2 regions of the Caldanaerobius fijiensis DSM 17918 genome follow, and region 2 is predicted to be linked to the other one. Evidence: a T-box and tRNA genes for the amino acid it is inferred to sense, from the RefSeq annotation. Region 2 holds a T-box; the other holds one or more tRNA genes.
What was found. A T-box is a leader RNA that pairs with one kind of tRNA and senses whether it is charged. The one in region 2 lies ahead of metG (methionine--tRNA ligase), so its partner is inferred to be a tRNA-Met.
Positions count from the first base shown of each region.

Region 1 (3,429 bases), on a different contig from region 2:
ACTTAGAATGGAATCGTAACAAATCGTCCAGCAACATGTCTTTTGAGGATAGGCTTGCTAAGTTTTTAAAGGATAGCGATGAAAGACAGCAGCAGCTTAAAAAGAACCTGGATACCAGAAGAAGGTCTGGGGGAGGATATAATAGAGGAAAAACCAATAAAATGATCGAAAAGTGATTGATCTTTATGTAATGATAGTCGAGGTGACCGATGAGATTTGGTTGTATTGATATAGGGACGAATTCGGTAAGGCTGTTAATAGCTGATGCCGATAAAAATGGTATAACTAAAATTTATAAAGGTATAAAGACGACTAGATTAGGTACTGGTGTAGATATCACCAGTACCTTGAAAATAGATGCTATATGCAGAACCGTAGATGCCGTTACAAATTTTGTAGATATAGCAAGGTCTTTTCACTGTGATAAAATTATTGCAATAGGGACCAGCGCGGTAAGGGATGCTTTAAATAAGGAAGTGTTGTTACAAGAAATATATCAGAAAACGGGCGTAAGAGTTGATGTGATATCTGGAAAAAAGGAAGCAGAATTGGCTTTTAAAGGAGTAGCCGGTGGCATAAAAAGTTGTGAAGGGAAGAGTATTTTAATTGTAGATATTGGCGGTGGCAGTACAGAATTTACATATGGGGAAAAGAACAAAATAAAGGAGAGGTATAGCCTAAACATAGGTGCTGTGAGGTTAACGGAAAGGTATTTAAATGAGAGCTTATATGATAAAAGTCATATGCAAAAATTGAGTGAAGATATAGAAATGAATTTGATGTTATTGCATCGCTTAAAAGAGATTATTTTGAGTAGGGGTAAAAGAATTGTGGCGGTCGGTGTAGGTGGCACAATAACGTCGCTGGCAGCGATAGATCAAAACCTGGATGTTTACGATTCTGAAAAAGTTCACAGCTACGTCTTGACATATCATAGAGTATATAGTATACTAAATGTGTTGTCTGGGATGAGCAGTGATGAAAGAAAGCGGGTAAAAGGTCTGATGCCTGAAAGAGCGGATATTATTGTAGCAGGCGTTATGATCCTTACAAAAGTAATGGAGTATTTTGAGCTAGAAGAAATTTCAGTCAGCGAATGGGACAATTTAGAAGGTCTGATTTTCGAAAATATTCCTTGACAAAGTGGTTGCGTTGATATATAATATATATCGTCGCTGAGGTTTGCCGGAGTGGCGGAACTGGCAGACGCACAGGACTTAAAATCCTGGGGGTCCTAAAAGACTCGTACCGGTTCGATTCCGGTCTCCGGCACCAGGTGGTGTAAAACATCGCGGGGTGGAGCAGCAGGTAGCTCGTCGGGCTCATAACCCGAAGGTCGTAGGTTCAAATCCTACCCCCGCAACTAAATTTTAATTATGATTTTTAAAAATTAATAATAAAATAGGGCGGCGTAGCTCAGTTGGCTAGAGCATGCGGTTCATACCCGCAGTGTCGGTGGTTCGACTCCACTCGCCGCTATTATATGTGTGCAATATGTAAACCGAATCGTCTATCGAGAGCCTGAAGACAACTTCAGCTCTATTGGTATAGACGATTATTTTATTTATATAAAAAACAATCAGGTGAATTTGCTTTATTTTTTTTCTTAGGATATAATATTTTTGCTGTAAAAATATCGATGATAAAGGGGTGTATAAGAGTATGCGATATTTGTTACGACTTGTGCGATATGCCAGACCTTATTGGAAATATCTCATTATAGCTGTAATAAGTACGTTTTCCATAACTGGTTTGAACCTTATAGGTCCCTGGTTAATAAGGGATCTTATTGGAGTAGTAACTAATCTTAATCGCTACACCAATGCCAAGGAACTCATTGTAAGACTTTCAATAATACTGACACTAACTTATATAGCCAGAACTGTATTTCAGTTTTTAAGCAGCTATTTGTCTCATTATGGAGCGTGGCAGTTGGTGGCCTATATGAGGGTGTTAGTATATGAGAAACTACAAAAGCTTTCATTGAGGTATTACCATGACAAGCAGACAGGGCAGTTGATGTCAAGAGTAATAAATGATACTGCTACCTTTGAGATGCTGATAGCTCATGCCTTACCAGATCTCTTTACTAATGCCCTGATACTTCTGGGTGTAACTATAATACTGTTTATCATGAATCCTATTCTGGCATTTTTATCGCTGGTGCCCATCCCTTTTTTGGTTTATGGGGGAGCAGTATTTACCAAGCGCATACTGCCCTCATTCAGGTTTGCCCAACGGGCTTTAGCTGATTTAAATGCTGATCTGCAAGATAATCTGTCGGGGATAAGAGAAATACAGGCTTTTAACCAACAGGAGCGCGAGATAGGAAAAATAAAAAATAGGGCGTATGAGCATGCAACGGCACTAATAGGTGCATTAAAGCTTAGCGCTATATTTCATCCAGTGTTGAATTTTTTCAGCTCAATAGGGACTGTTATAGTGGTGTCTCTGGGAGGTATAATGGCCATAAAGGGCAAACTACCGGTAGAGGATATAGTTGGCTTCATATTATATTTAAGTATGTTTTATCAGCCTATAACAGCATTGGGCCAGGTTCTAGAAAACCTTCAACAGGCATTGGCTGGTGCAGAAAGGGTATTTGAGGTCCTGGATACAGAACCTGATGTAAAAGAGAAGGAACATGCAATTGACTTAAAAAATATAAAAGGTAAAATAACCTTTGAACATGTGAATTTTTCTTACAATAATGAAAAACCAGTATTAGAAGACATATCTTTTACTATAAACCCGGGGCAAATGGTTGCTTTTGTAGGTCCTACCGGTGTAGGTAAAACCACTATAATGAGCCTTATAAATCGCTTCTACGATGTGGATTCAGGGTCGATAAAGATAGACGATATAGATATCAGGGAAGTATCTTTGAGGTCTTTAAGGAATAATATAAGCATGGTGCTGCAGGATGTCTTTTTGTTTAATGGAACGATTGCTGAAAACATAGCTTACGGTAATGAAAAGGCCACTATGGATGATATCATAAATGCCGCAAAAATAGCATGTGCTCATGACTTTATAATGCAGATGCCTGATGGTTATAATACCTATATAGGAGAAAGAGGTATAAAACTTTCTGGAGGACAAAAGCAAAGGATTTCTATAGCCAGGGCAGTGTTAAAAAATTCGCCTATTCTCATACTGGATGAGGCTACATCTTCAGTTGATGCAGAAACCGAAAGAGAGATACAAAATGCTATAAATAATCTGGCAGGCAGCAGAACTATCCTGATAATAGCTCATCGCCTGTCCACGGTAAAAAAAGCCGACAATATAATAGTCCTAAAAGATGGTCGCATTGTGGAACAGGGGAAACATGAGGACTTAATAAAGCGAAAAGGGTTGTATCACTATCTGTGCTCTATGCAGTTCTTGACTCAAGAGGAAAATATAAAATTAGCATAACTTATTGAT
Region 1 covers NZ_FQVH01000005.1:78,174-81,602, forward strand. The annotation lists gene BUB87_RS03835 (S1 domain-containing RNA-binding protein) at 1-176, shown strand, start outside; gene BUB87_RS03840 (Ppx/GppA phosphatase family protein) at 210-1,139, shown strand; tRNA gene BUB87_RS03845 (tRNA-Leu) at 1,185-1,275, shown strand; tRNA gene BUB87_RS03850 (tRNA-Met) at 1,291-1,363, shown strand; tRNA gene BUB87_RS03855 (tRNA-Met) at 1,406-1,479, shown strand; gene BUB87_RS03860 (ABC transporter ATP-binding protein) at 1,663-3,420, shown strand.
Region 1: it has a tRNA-Met gene. The T-box ahead of metG (methionine--tRNA ligase) is inferred to sense a tRNA for this amino acid. The anticodon was not compared.

Region 2 (3,429 bases):
ATTCTTTCCAGCTCTTTCTCGTTCACCTGTGCAGCTTCATAAGGATGCACACCCAATGTGGCATATATAAAATCGTACTTTTCTGCCAGCTCCAGTGTGGTCGCGATAGAGGGAACATCTGATGCAGAATTAATCACGATCATGTCGTTTTCTCTTATCCTCTCTATCACCTGCTCCCTATCCTGATCATATGCTGAGTCATCAACATGGGCATGAATATCTACGAGCATTTACCTCACCCTGCTCCCCGTGGGAATATCGCCGTCTACCGTCACAAGCACCAGCCTGTCTTTGTCGTCAGTGGAAGCGGCTAATATCATGCCATAAGAATCAACGCCCTTCAATCTTACAGGTTTTAAATTGGCCACAAGTATCAGATTCTTTCCGATCAACTCTTCCGGCGTATAATATTGAGCAATACCAGATACCACCTGTCTTACCTCGTCGCCTACCTGCAGCTCCAGCTTGAGCAGTTTATCTGCTCCCTGTATGCGCTCAGCTTTTAACACCCTGGCAACCCTCAAATCTAACTTTGCAAAATCATCGATGGTTATATAATCGATCTTATCGGATTTTGCTTCTGCCTCATTTTTCTTTTCATCCTCAACTATCACCTTTTTACCCTCTTTACTTGACGCCTCCTGTTGTTTCTCTTCGGCCTTTTCTTCTATCCTAGGGAATAAGATTTCACCCCTGTGGACAACGGTGCCCTGTGGCAACGCTCCCCATGTCTTCAGGCTATCCCATGTAGTCAATTCAGGACTTACACCCAGCTGAGCATATATCTTGGGTGATGTATCAGGCATATACGGTGTCAACAACACGCCTATATATCTGATGGACTCAGCTAGATTATAAAGCACTGTAGCAAGCCTTCCCTTTTGAGCCGGATCTTTGGCGAGCACCCACGGCATAGTCTCATCGATGTACTTATTGCACCTGTCTACCAGCTTAAATATCTCTATAAGGGCATTGCTTATCTGCAGTGAATCCATGTACTTTTCTACCAGTGCAGGCAGGTTAACAGCCATCTCCTTTAGTTCATTATCGATATCTTCCTCCTGCGCCGGCGCCGGCACCCTGCCATCGAAATACTTCTCTATCATCGTAACCGTTCTGCTGACCAGATTGCCCAGATCGTTGGCCAGGTCAGAGTTTATTCTTTTTACCAAAGCCTCATTGGTGTAGGTTCCATCAGAGCCAAAAGGTATCTCTCTTAAAAGGTAATACCTTACTGCGTCCACACCGTATTTCTCTACCAGTACCCATGGATCTACCACATTACCTTTAGATTTGGACATCTTGCCACCTTCTAACACCAGCCATCCGTGGCCAAAAACCTTCTTAGGCAGTGGCTCTCCTAAAGCCATGAGCATGGCAGGCCATATAATAGTATGAAACCTCACGATCTCCTTTCCTACCAGATGCACATCGGCAGGCCAAAACTTCCTGTAAGCATCATCGTGATCCGTAGAGTAGCCTAATGCGGTAATATAATTGCTCAAAGCATCAATCCATACGTAAATCACATGCTTTGGATCAAAAGGCACAGGAATGCCCCAATCAAATGAAGTTCTAGAAACACATAGATCCTCAAGCCCCGACTTTATAAAACTCACCATCTCATTTAGCCTGGATTCTGGCTGTATAAAGTCAGGGTGCTCCCTGTAATACTCTAGCAGTTTATCACCGTATTTGGACAACCTGAAAAAGTAGCTTTCTTCTTTTACCAGCTCCACCTCTCTGCCGCAATCAGGACACTTGCCATCCACCAGCTGCCTCTCCGTCCAGAAAGATTCGCATGGGGTACAATACCAGCCGGTGTATTCGCTCTTGTATATATCCCCTTTTTCATACAGGCGCGTAAATATATTCTGGACAATGGAGATATGTTGAGGATCTGTCGTCCTTATAAACTGATCGTAGCTGACATTGAGCAGCTTCCACAGATCCTTTATCCATGTCACTATGCCGTCCACATATTCTTTTGGTGAAACGCCTTTTTCTCTGGCTATCCTCTGAATCTTCTGGCCGTGTTCGTCAGTTCCCGTTAAAAACCAGACATCATAACCTGTCAACCTCTTAAACCTGGCCAGCGCATCTGCTGCCACCGTCGTATAGGAATGTCCTATATGCAGCTTATCGCTGGGATAGTATATAGGCGTAGTGATGTAATACGTCTTTGCCATTTTTATACCTCCTATAGCAATAATTTGGTAAATAAAAAGGCCCCCACCCCATCACAGGGGCGAGAGCTCTCGCGGTACCACCCTATTTCGCCTTACGGCCTCATTACAGACGACATGATAATCGCCCTGCACTATAACGCGTGCTCGCGTCTGCGCCTAAATACCTCCATAATCGGTAATTCGGCACAGCAACTCAGGGACCATCTTCAGGTGTTATTATCCGCACCGGCTTTCACCCGCCCCGGCTCTCTTAAGCGGTTTTAGACCCTACTCTTCCCATCATCGCCACTTTATAAATATAATTTTCCACTGTATCATCAATAATATACTATAATATGGATTTTGTCAATAGAGGTATTCTTTTAATTGCAATTCGTAATTTGCAATATTTACAAATAGGTTGCTTCCAAAAAAATTCAATAGCATCGGCAAGTGACTTTAAGGGGATGAGCTACGTAAGTCTTTCACAAAGTCACTTGCCTTAGAGGCATTCCTTTAGAGTCAGTGAATTTTTTCTCCAGCAACCTATTTTGTATCTAAATAATTTTGTGACATTCAAATTACAAACTGCAGTCCCTTAAGTTGAAGTCAATATAAAATGGCATTTCTGTCATACCTCTGTGATTGGCTAATTTATGACTCTTTTACACATAATAAACACAAATGCGGTTAAAAGGAGATGTTATAATGATTCCACTTACACCGAGTCACTATATATTCATTTTAACAATAATAGCCATATTAATAGCCATGTTGTTCAGAAAAGACATATTGATCCCTTGCCTTATAGGCATTTTTCTCATAGGTCTTGCTGCTACCGGAAATGTGGTAAAGGCCGTGCAAACCATATACAGAAGCCTTATCATATCCGGCGAACAACTCTGGAGCATAATCCTCATCATAGCATTGGTCATATCCATGGCTGAAGCCATAAGGGATATAGGTGCTGACTACATCATGATAAAGCCTATACTGAAATACTTTAAAAAGCCCCTGGTTTCCTATTTGCTGCTTGGTCTCTTTACCATGGTCGTTTCACTATTTTTATGGGCATCTCCTGCCCTCGGTTTACTTTCAGCGATGGTCGTACCTGTAGCTCTAAAAACAGGTCTATCCAGAATGAGCACAGCTATGGCTATAAATATCTTTGGCTTTGGCATTGCCATGTCAGGAGACTTCTTCATCCAGGGAGCGCCTTCCATAACAGCCACTTCAGCAGGATTGCCAGTCACGACCTTTA
Region 2 covers NZ_FQVH01000007.1:7,721-11,149, forward strand. The annotation lists gene BUB87_RS04500 (TatD family hydrolase) at 1-230, opposite strand, end outside; gene metG (methionine--tRNA ligase) at 231-2,189, opposite strand; T-box leader at 2,242-2,481, opposite strand; gene BUB87_RS04510 (transporter permease) at 2,877-3,429, shown strand, end outside.